Regions from separate parts of the Bacillus sp. KNSH39 genome, predicted to be linked through region 1. Evidence: a T-box and tRNA genes for the amino acid it is inferred to sense, from the RefSeq annotation. Region 1 holds a T-box; the other regions hold tRNA genes.
What was found. The T-box of region 1 lies ahead of tyrS (tyrosine--tRNA ligase). A T-box ahead of a tRNA ligase gene usually reads a tRNA of that ligase, here a tRNA-Tyr.

Region 2: it has a tRNA-Tyr gene. The T-box ahead of tyrS (tyrosine--tRNA ligase) is inferred to sense a tRNA for this amino acid. The anticodon was not compared.
Region 3: it has a tRNA-Tyr gene. The T-box ahead of tyrS (tyrosine--tRNA ligase) is inferred to sense a tRNA for this amino acid. The anticodon was not compared.
Region 4: it has a tRNA-Tyr gene. The T-box ahead of tyrS (tyrosine--tRNA ligase) is inferred to sense a tRNA for this amino acid. The anticodon was not compared.

The regions. Positions count from the first base shown of each region.
Region 1 is NZ_JBQXYO010000001.1:3,044,372-3,046,547, forward strand. Features, by position in the region: gene tyrS (tyrosine--tRNA ligase) at 30-1,286, opposite strand; T-box leader at 1,357-1,584, opposite strand; gene ACUL40_RS15550 (zinc ribbon domain-containing protein) at 1,654-2,176, opposite strand, start outside.
Region 2 is NZ_JBQXYO010000001.1:4,601,521-4,603,696, reverse strand. Features, by position in the region: tRNA gene ACUL40_RS23475 (tRNA-Ser) at 1-24, opposite strand, end outside; tRNA gene ACUL40_RS23470 (tRNA-Ser) at 80-172, opposite strand; tRNA gene ACUL40_RS23465 (tRNA-Ala) at 193-265, opposite strand; tRNA gene ACUL40_RS23460 (tRNA-Pro) at 282-355, opposite strand; tRNA gene ACUL40_RS23455 (tRNA-Arg) at 366-439, opposite strand; tRNA gene ACUL40_RS23450 (tRNA-Leu) at 443-531, opposite strand; tRNA gene ACUL40_RS23445 (tRNA-Gly) at 548-622, opposite strand; tRNA gene ACUL40_RS23440 (tRNA-Leu) at 652-732, opposite strand; tRNA gene ACUL40_RS23435 (tRNA-Lys) at 747-822, opposite strand; tRNA gene ACUL40_RS23430 (tRNA-Gln) at 827-901, opposite strand; tRNA gene ACUL40_RS23425 (tRNA-Tyr) at 913-996, opposite strand; tRNA gene ACUL40_RS23420 (tRNA-Val) at 1,005-1,080, opposite strand; rRNA gene rrf (5S ribosomal RNA) at 1,086-1,201, opposite strand; rRNA gene ACUL40_RS23410 (23S ribosomal RNA) at 1,304-2,176, opposite strand, start outside.
Region 3 is NZ_JBQXYO010000001.1:4,392,503-4,394,678, forward strand. Features, by position in the region: rRNA gene ACUL40_RS22425 (23S ribosomal RNA) at 1-364, shown strand, start outside; rRNA gene rrf (5S ribosomal RNA) at 465-580, shown strand; tRNA gene ACUL40_RS22435 (tRNA-Asn) at 589-663, shown strand; tRNA gene ACUL40_RS22440 (tRNA-Ser) at 666-757, shown strand; tRNA gene ACUL40_RS22445 (tRNA-Glu) at 775-849, shown strand; tRNA gene ACUL40_RS22450 (tRNA-Val) at 854-929, shown strand; tRNA gene ACUL40_RS22455 (tRNA-Met) at 956-1,032, shown strand; tRNA gene ACUL40_RS22460 (tRNA-Asp) at 1,036-1,111, shown strand; tRNA gene ACUL40_RS22465 (tRNA-Phe) at 1,121-1,196, shown strand; tRNA gene ACUL40_RS22470 (tRNA-Thr) at 1,215-1,290, shown strand; tRNA gene ACUL40_RS22475 (tRNA-Tyr) at 1,301-1,384, shown strand; tRNA gene ACUL40_RS22480 (tRNA-Trp) at 1,392-1,465, shown strand; tRNA gene ACUL40_RS22485 (tRNA-His) at 1,485-1,560, shown strand; tRNA gene ACUL40_RS22490 (tRNA-Gln) at 1,624-1,698, shown strand; tRNA gene ACUL40_RS22495 (tRNA-Gly) at 1,704-1,778, shown strand; tRNA gene ACUL40_RS22500 (tRNA-Cys) at 1,793-1,863, shown strand; tRNA gene ACUL40_RS22505 (tRNA-Leu) at 1,874-1,955, shown strand; gene ACUL40_RS22510 (DUF3884 family protein) at 2,166-2,176, opposite strand, start outside.
Region 4 is NZ_JBQXYO010000001.1:4,014,061-4,016,236, reverse strand. Features, by position in the region: gene ACUL40_RS20615 (glycerate kinase) at 1-825, opposite strand, end outside; tRNA gene ACUL40_RS20610 (tRNA-Ala) at 943-1,015, opposite strand; tRNA gene ACUL40_RS20605 (tRNA-Gly) at 1,026-1,097, opposite strand; tRNA gene ACUL40_RS20600 (tRNA-Lys) at 1,106-1,178, opposite strand; tRNA gene ACUL40_RS20595 (tRNA-Gln) at 1,184-1,258, opposite strand; tRNA gene ACUL40_RS20590 (tRNA-Tyr) at 1,324-1,407, opposite strand; tRNA gene ACUL40_RS20585 (tRNA-Val) at 1,425-1,500, opposite strand; tRNA gene ACUL40_RS20580 (tRNA-Glu) at 1,506-1,580, opposite strand; tRNA gene ACUL40_RS20575 (tRNA-Thr) at 1,605-1,677, opposite strand; tRNA gene ACUL40_RS20570 (tRNA-Asn) at 1,682-1,756, opposite strand; rRNA gene rrf (5S ribosomal RNA) at 1,766-1,881, opposite strand; rRNA gene ACUL40_RS20560 (23S ribosomal RNA) at 1,973-2,176, opposite strand, start outside.

The sequences.
Region 1 (2,176 bases):
GGGTATTATTTGTTTATATTCGTTTCTAATTAGTAACGAATTAAGAAATATTTCTTTTTACCGCGGCGAATGATTGTGAATTTACCCTCGATGCGGTCGTTTTCTGTTACAACGTAGTCTAACGCTTGTATACGCTCACCGTTTACGTAGATTGCGCCGTTCGTTACATCTTCACGTGCTTGACGTTTTGATGGAGAGATTTTGCTTTCTACAAGTAAGTCTATTAATACTGTATCTTCTGCAGTACGTTCTACAGATGGTACGTCTTTGAATCCTTGCTCGATTTCGCTTGCAGTTAGTTCTGCTACAGAACCGCTGAATAATGCAGCTGAGATTTTAATCGCTTGCTCTAATGCTTCTTCGCCGTGAACAAGTTTTGTCATTTCAGAACCTAATGCTTTTTGTGCTGCACGTTTTTCTGGTGCTTCAGCTACTTGCTTTTCAAGCTCAAGAATTTCTTCATGAGATAAGAATGTGAAGTATTTTAAGTATTTAACAACGTCGCGGTCATCTGTGTTGATCCAGAATTGGTAGAACTCGTAAGGAGTTGTTTTCTCTGGGTCTAACCAAATTGCGCCGCCTTCTGTTTTACCAAACTTCGTACCGTCTGATTTTGTAACAAGTGGAATTGTTAAACCGAATGCTTTCGCATCTTCTTCTGATTTACGGATTAATTCAAGACCAGCTGTAATGTTACCCCATTGGTCACTACCACCGATTTGCAGACGGCAATTATGGTGTTGGTATAAGTTTAAGAAGTCGTATGATTGTAAAATCATGTAACTGAACTCAGTGAATGAAATACCAGTTTCTAAACGAGATGCTACTGTATCTTTTGCTAACATATAGTTTAAACCGAAGTTTTTACCGATATCGCGTAAGAATGAAATTACATCTAAGTTACCAAGCCAGTCATAGTTGTTAGCCATTGTTGCTGGGTTGTCCACGTTTTCGAACTCTAAGAAGTTTGAAAGTTGGTTTTTAATGCTTTCTGTGTAGTAAGCAACTGTATCTTTCGTATTTAATGTACGCTCTGCTTTTTTACCACTTGGGTCACCGATCATACCAGTACCACCACCAACAAGTGCGATTGGTTGGTGACCAGCTAATTGGAAACGACGTAACATTAATACTGGTAACATATGACCGATGTGTAAGCTATCTGCTGTCGGATCGAAACCACAGTATAATTTAACGCTTTCTTTTTCTAATAATTGCTCAAGGCCCTCAGCATCTGTTTGCTGATTAATTAGACCGCGAAATTCAAGATCTTGTAAAATACCCATATCCTACATACTCTCCTTTAAGTTCATTACTGGCGTGAAGGTTGAAAACATAAAAAAATCGCCCCTTCAAATAAGGGACGATTTTGATTATCGCGTTACCACCCTAGTTGCAGGCCAAAAAGCCTACCACCTTATTTACATAACGGCTTAGCACCGTCTTTTCCCTTTTGAATACAATTCAATCGAAAAAAGATGCTCTAGGGGCGTAATTCGCGATCATCTATGTGCTGATTTTCACCGACCATCAGCTCTCTAAAACAGGGAAATGATCACTACTTCTCCCTTTCCACGCTCAATTATTCATATACTTTTCTTTATATCATTATTTACTAGCATGTGTCAAATTGAAGAAAATACTATATACAAACTACCTTGAAGATTTTTCCCCTCCATAAAACTCTTGCATCTCCTTTTCGGAAACCTTTGTCAGTTTTAATTTATGCGATTTCTTTCCCTCTTCACTCATGTACAACGTTGTATCATCCAATAATTCCAATTTCACTCTTCCATTCCAAGGGTATGACATATTACATATTACTTGATTATCATTATAATCTACTACACTCCCTTTAACTCTTTCTGTTTTCCCTCTCTTTTCATAAAACACTATTTCAATATTTTTATCGTCTATTTCTTGAATCTGAAGGTAAGCCCCTTTACCGCCAGCATACCAATACCCTTTCATCTTATTAAAAGTAGAAGAATGAGTTAAAAAAATATAAATAGTGCTTGCAACGATTATTAAGGCTATTGCACTTACAACTACGAATCGTTTATGGGCTAGAAAACTAGTTTTTTTCTTATTCTCTACATTCCATTCATTGTTCGTTTCTAATATCTCCTCTGAACATTGTTGTTTCTCTAAATTCATACCACAATCCCCACAAAAA
Region 2 (2,176 bases), 1.6 Mb from region 1:
TCAGCCGAACTTGGGTATACCTCCATGAAGGAAAAAATAAATATTTTATTATTATATGTCTAAGCCATTAAAGAAAAAATGGAGGAGGTAGAGGGATTCGAACCCCCGCGCGATTCTCACCGCCTGTCGGTTTTCAAGACCGATCCCTTCAGCCGAACTTGGGTATACCTCCGAGACATATATTAAATAAAGTGGAGCCTAGCGGGATCGAACCGCTGACCTCCTGCGTGCAAGGCAGGCGCTCTCCCAGCTGAGCTAAGGCCCCATGTTTTTTGGGAATATCGGGAAGACAGGATTTGAACCTGCGACCCCCTGGTCCCAAACCAGGTGCTCTACCAAGCTGAGCCACTTCCCGTTAATAAAAGCGCGCCCGAGAGGAGTCGAACCCCTAACCTCTTGATCCGTAGTCAAACGCTCTATCCAATTGAGCTACGGGCGCATATGGTGCCGAGGGCGGGGGTCGAACCCGCACGGTGGTCACCCACCGCAGGATTTTAAGTCCTGTGCGTCTGCCTGTTCCGCCACCCCGGCATGTCATATTGAAAATTGGAGCGGAAGACGGGATTCGAACCCGCGACCCCAACCTTGGCAAGGTTGTATTCTACCACTGAACTACTTCCGCAAGACATGTATGAGTTATTTTATTAAAAGTGCGGGTGAAGGGAGTCGAACCCCCACGCCAAAGGCGCTAGATCCTAAGTCTAGTGCGTCTGCCAATTCCGCCACACCCGCATATTTCATTAAAATGGTGAGCCATGAAGGACTCGAACCTTCGACCCTCTGATTAAAAGTCAGATGCTCTACCAACTGAGCTAATGGCTCTTAATGGCTGGGCTAGCTGGATTCGAACCAGCGCATGACGGAGTCAAAGTCCGTTGCCTTACCGCTTGGCTATAGCCCATTAATTAAGAATGGTGGAGGGGGGCAGATTCGAACTGCCGAACCCGAAGGAGCGGATTTACAGTCCGCCGCGTTTAGCCACTTCGCTACCCCTCCGACATATATGGTGGAGGATGACGGGATCGAACCGCCGACCCCCTGCTTGTAAGGCAGGTGCTCTCCCAGCTGAGCTAATCCTCCATTTTGCCTGGCAACGTCCTACTCTCACAGGGACAAGGTCCCAACTACCATCGGCGCTAGAGAGCTTAACTTCCGTGTTCGGTATGGGAACGGGTGTGACCTCTCTGCCATCATTACCAGACTGTATTCATTTAAGACAAGAATCATTGTAACTCATTTGACCTCGAAAGTCAACAAGTTTTTTATATTCTTTCAAAACTAGATAACATTTGCTACATATTATATGGTTAAGTCCTCGATCTATTAGTATTCGTCAGCTCCACATGTCACCATGCTTCCACCTCGAACCTATCAACCTGATCATCTTTCAGGGATCTTACTAGCTTACGCTATGGGAAATCTCATCTTGAGGGGGGCTTCATGCTTAGATGCTTTCAGCACTTATCCCTTCCGCACATAGCTACCCAGCTATGCCCTTGGCAGAACAACTGGTACACCAGCGGTGCGTCCATCCCGGTCCTCTCGTACTAAGGACAGCTCCTCTCAAATTTCCTACGCCCACGACGGATAGGGACCGAACTGTCTCACGACGTTCTGAACCCAGCTCGCGTACCGCTTTAATGGGCGAACAGCCCAACCCTTGGGACCGACTACAGCCCCAGGATGCGATGAGCCGACATCGAGGTGCCAAACCTCCCCGTCGATGTGGACTCTTGGGGGAGATAAGCCTGTTATCCCCGGGGTAGCTTTTATCCGTTGAGCGATGGCCCTTCCATGCGGAACCACCGGATCACTAAGCCCGACTTTCGTCCCTGCTCGACTTGTAGGTCTCGCAGTCAAGCTCCCTTATGCCTTTGCACTCTACGAATGATTTCCAACCATTCTGAGGGAACCTTTGGGCGCCTCCGTTACACTTTAGGAGGCGACCGCCCCAGTCAAACTGCCCACCTGACACTGTCTCCCGGGTCGATAAGACCCGTAGGTTAGAATTTCAATACAGTCAGGGCGGTATCCCACCAGCGCCTCCACCGAAGCTAGCGCTCCGGTTTCAATGGCTCCCGCCTATCCTGTACAAACTGTACCAAAATTCAATATCAGGCTACAGTAAAGCTCCACGGGGTCTTTCCGTCCTGTCGCGGGTAACCTGCATCTTCAC
Region 3 (2,176 bases), 1.3 Mb from region 1:
GTCCCAAGGGTTGGGCTGTTCGCCCATTAAAGCGGTACGCGAGCTGGGTTCAGAACGTCGTGAGACAGTTCGGTCCCTATCCGTCGTGGGCGTAGGAAATTTGAGAGGAGCTGTCCTTAGTACGAGAGGACCGGGATGGACGCACCGCTGGTGTACCAGTTGTTCTGCCAAGGGCATAGCTGGGTAGCTATGTGCGGAAGGGATAAGTGCTGAAAGCATCTAAGCATGAAGCCCCCCTCAAGATGAGATTTCCCATAGCGTAAGCTAGTAAGATCCCTGAAAGATGATCAGGTTGATAGGTTCGAGGTGGAAGCATGGTGACATGTGGAGCTGACGAATACTAATAGATCGAGGACTTAACCATATAATATGTAGCAATGTTATCTAGTTTTGAGAGAACATAAAAAACTTGTTGACTTTTAAAGTAAATAAGTTATAATAATGATTGTCTCAAAAGAATAATGTCTGGTAATGATGGCAGAGAGGTCACACCCGTTCCCATACCGAACACGGAAGTTAAGCTCTCTAGCGCCGATGGTAGTTGGGACCTTGTCCCTGTGAGAGTAGGACGTTGCCAGGCAATATTATTCCGCAGTAGCTCAGCGGTAGAGCTATCGGCTGTTAACCGATCGGTCGTAGGTTCGATTCCTACCTGCGGAGCCATTGGAGAGCTGTCCGAGTTGGCCGAAGGAGCACGATTGGAAATCGTGTATACGTCACAAGCGTATCAAGGGTTCGAATCCCTTGCTCTCCGCCATAGGATTTATAATATTTGGCCCGTTGGTCAAGTGGTTAAGACACCGCCCTTTCACGGCGGTAACACGGGTTCGAATCCCGTACGGGTCACCACTTTGGAGGATTAGCTCAGCTGGGAGAGCACCTGCCTTACAAGCAGGGGGTCGGCGGTTCGATCCCGTCATCCTCCACCATATAAATTTTATATGAATAGTATTATCGCGGGGTGGAGCAGCACGGTAGCTCGTCGGGCTCATAACCCGAAGGTCGCAGGTTCAAATCCTGTCCCCGCAACCAAATGGTCCCGTGGTGTAGTGGTTAACATGCCTGCCTGTCACGCAGGAGATCGCCGGTTCGACCCCGGTCGGGACCGCCATTTTAATAAGGCTCGGTAGCTCAGTCGGTAGAGCAGAGGACTGAAAATCCTCGTGTCGGCGGTTCGATTCCGTCCCGAGCCACCATTTATTTTAATAAAATACGCCGGCTTAGCTCAATTGGTAGAGCAACTGACTTGTAATCAGTAGGTTGGGGGTTCAAGTCCTCTAGCCGGCACCATGTAAGTTTCGGAGGGGTAGCGAAGTGGCTAAACGCGGCGGACTGTAAATCCGCTCCTTCGGGTTCGGCAGTTCGAATCTGCCCCCCTCCACCATTTACATAGGGGCATAGTTTAAAGGTAGAACTGAGGTCTCCAAAACCTCCAGTGTGGGTTCGATTCCTACTGCCCCTGCCAAATATATTTACACAACATGGCGGTTGTGGCGAAGTGGTTAACGCACCGGATTGTGGCTCCGGCATTCGTGGGTTCGATTCCCATCAGTCGCCCCATTTTTATTTTAAAAATTACAAATAATCTAATGGATACTTACATATAATTAAGTAAGAATTCGATGGGCTATAGCCAAGCGGTAAGGCAACGGACTTTGACTCCGTCATGCGCTGGTTCGAATCCAGCTAGCCCAGCCATTTTTGCGGAAGTAGTTCAGTGGTAGAATACAACCTTGCCAAGGTTGGGGTCGCGGGTTCGAATCCCGTCTTCCGCTCCAATAAAATTTAATATGGCGGCATAGCCAAGTGGTAAGGCAGAGGTCTGCAAAACCTTTATCACCGGTTCAAATCCGGTTGCCGCCTTTTCTTTTGTGCCGATGTGGCGGAATTGGCAGACGCGCACGACTCAAAATCGTGTTCCTTCGGGAGTGTCGGTTCGACCCCGACCATCGGTATCATGAACGGCGTAATAAAAGACTCTACACCAAATGTGTAGAGTCTTTTTATGTTTTCATCATACTATAAAATAAGCAAAAATGGTGTGTTGGTGAAATGGTTATAAATGATTAAGGTAAACTTATTCATTTAGTACATGCGATACAGTTGGGGAAAGCTACAAAACAATAAAGGGATAAATTTTTATCCCTTTATATAATTTCATTATTTTATAGAGAAT
Region 4 (2,176 bases), 970 kb from region 1:
ATAATCTAATACAATTTCAATGCCCCTACGCAAGTCTCCCTTTAACACTGAAATAACAGCCGCTCCCATTCCTCCCGCTGCCCCTGCACCAGGTATTTCAGATACATCAAAAGATACATATCGTTTAAGCATATTCGCATAATGTTGTAAATTCTCATCTAGCTCTTTCATCATCTCGATATTTGCACCCTTTTGTCTCCCAAATACGAAAGATGCTCCCTGCATTCCGACTAATGGATTATCCACATCACATGCCGCTTCTATCTTTACCCCCTTTAAGCGTGGGTCCATTCGTGAAAAATCAATAGTAACAATCGAGTGTAATGTGCCTCCAGATGGATCTATTACTTCACCCTTACCATTTATAAACCTTACTCCTAAAGCCTCTAACATACCTGCCCCGCCATCATTTGTAGCACTTCCTCCAAGTCCTAAAATTATGTACTCCACTCCTTGATCTAGCGCATGTAATATAAGTTCTCCTGTTCCTTTTGTCGTTGTAATAAGTGGGTTGCGCTTTTCAACTGGAACGTGCTGTAATCCTGATGCTGCTGCCATTTCAATAAACGCTGTCTTTTTATCTTTAGAAATGCCATAAAAAGCTTGTATACCTTCTCTAAGCGGTCCTGTCACACTAATTGATATAATTCTCCCCCCTGTAGCATCAACAAGTGATTCAACCGTCCCTTCTCCTCCATCTCCAATTGGTATTTTCACATACTCTGCATTAGGAAAAATTGCTCTAAAACCTCTTTCAATAGCTCCACATACTTCTATAGCTTTTAGGCTTTCTTTATATGAATCAGATGCAATAACAACTTTCACAATTATCTCCCCATCCCTTATTTTTACGTTTTCTTCATTTTAAACGACAAGTATAAAAGTTGTCTTTTTAAACACAAAAAAAGCTTACATCGTATGATGTAAGCTTTTTTATTTAGATGGAGCCTAGCGGGATCGAACCGCTGACCTCCTGCGTGCAAGGCAGGCGCTCTCCCAGCTGAGCTAAGGCCCCTTATTAATTAAGCGGAAGACGGGATTCGAACCCGCGACCCCAACCTTGGCAAGGTTGTATTCTACCACTGAACTACTTCCGCAAAAATGATGAGCCATGAAGGACTCGAACCTTCGACCCTCTGATTAAAAGTCAGATGCTCTACCAACTGAGCTAATGGCTCGTAAATGGCTGGGCTAGCTGGATTCGAACCAGCGCATGACGGAGTCAAAGTCCGTTGCCTTACCGCTTGGCTATAGCCCATTAATATTTACTAGTATGGTTATCTTTTCAAAAAAATAAACCCTCTCAGGTTATTTTAAAGAAAATGGTGGAGGGGGGCAGATTCGAACTGCCGAACCCGAAGGAGCGGATTTACAGTCCGCCGCGTTTAGCCACTTCGCTACCCCTCCGACATTTTAAATATATATGGTGGAGGATGACGGGATCGAACCGCCGACCCCCTGCTTGTAAGGCAGGTGCTCTCCCAGCTGAGCTAATCCTCCAAAAGTGGTGACCCGTACGGGATTCGAACCCGTGTTACCGCCGTGAAAGGGCGGTGTCTTAACCACTTGACCAACGGGCCAAAAAAGTTTTAAACCTATTCCCAAGCTTCCAACCGGGCTTGAACCGGTGACCTCTTCCTTACCATGGAAGTGCTCTACCAGCTGAGCTATGGAAGCATAATGGCTCCGCAGGTAGGACTCGAACCTACGACCGATCGGTTAACAGCCGATAGCTCTACCACTGAGCTACTGCGGAATAATATTAGCCTGGCAACGTCCTACTCTCACAGGGACAAGGTCCCAACTACCATCGGCGCTAGAGAGCTTAACTTCCGTGTTCGGTATGGGAACGGGTGTGACCTCTCTGCCATCATTACCAGACTTTTACCATTATAAACATTTCTTTCGAAATGTCAAGAAGAAATTTTAATATATATTCCTTCAAAACTAGATAACATTTGCTACATATTATATGGTTAAGTCCTCGATCTATTAGTATTCGTCAGCTCCACATGTCACCATGCTTCCACCTCGAACCTATCAACCTGATCATCTTTCAGGGATCTTACTAGCTTACGCTATGGGAAATCTCATCTTGAGGGGGGCTTCATGCTTAGATGCTTTCAGCACTTATCCCTTCCGCACATAGCTACCCAGCTATGCCCTTGGCAGAACA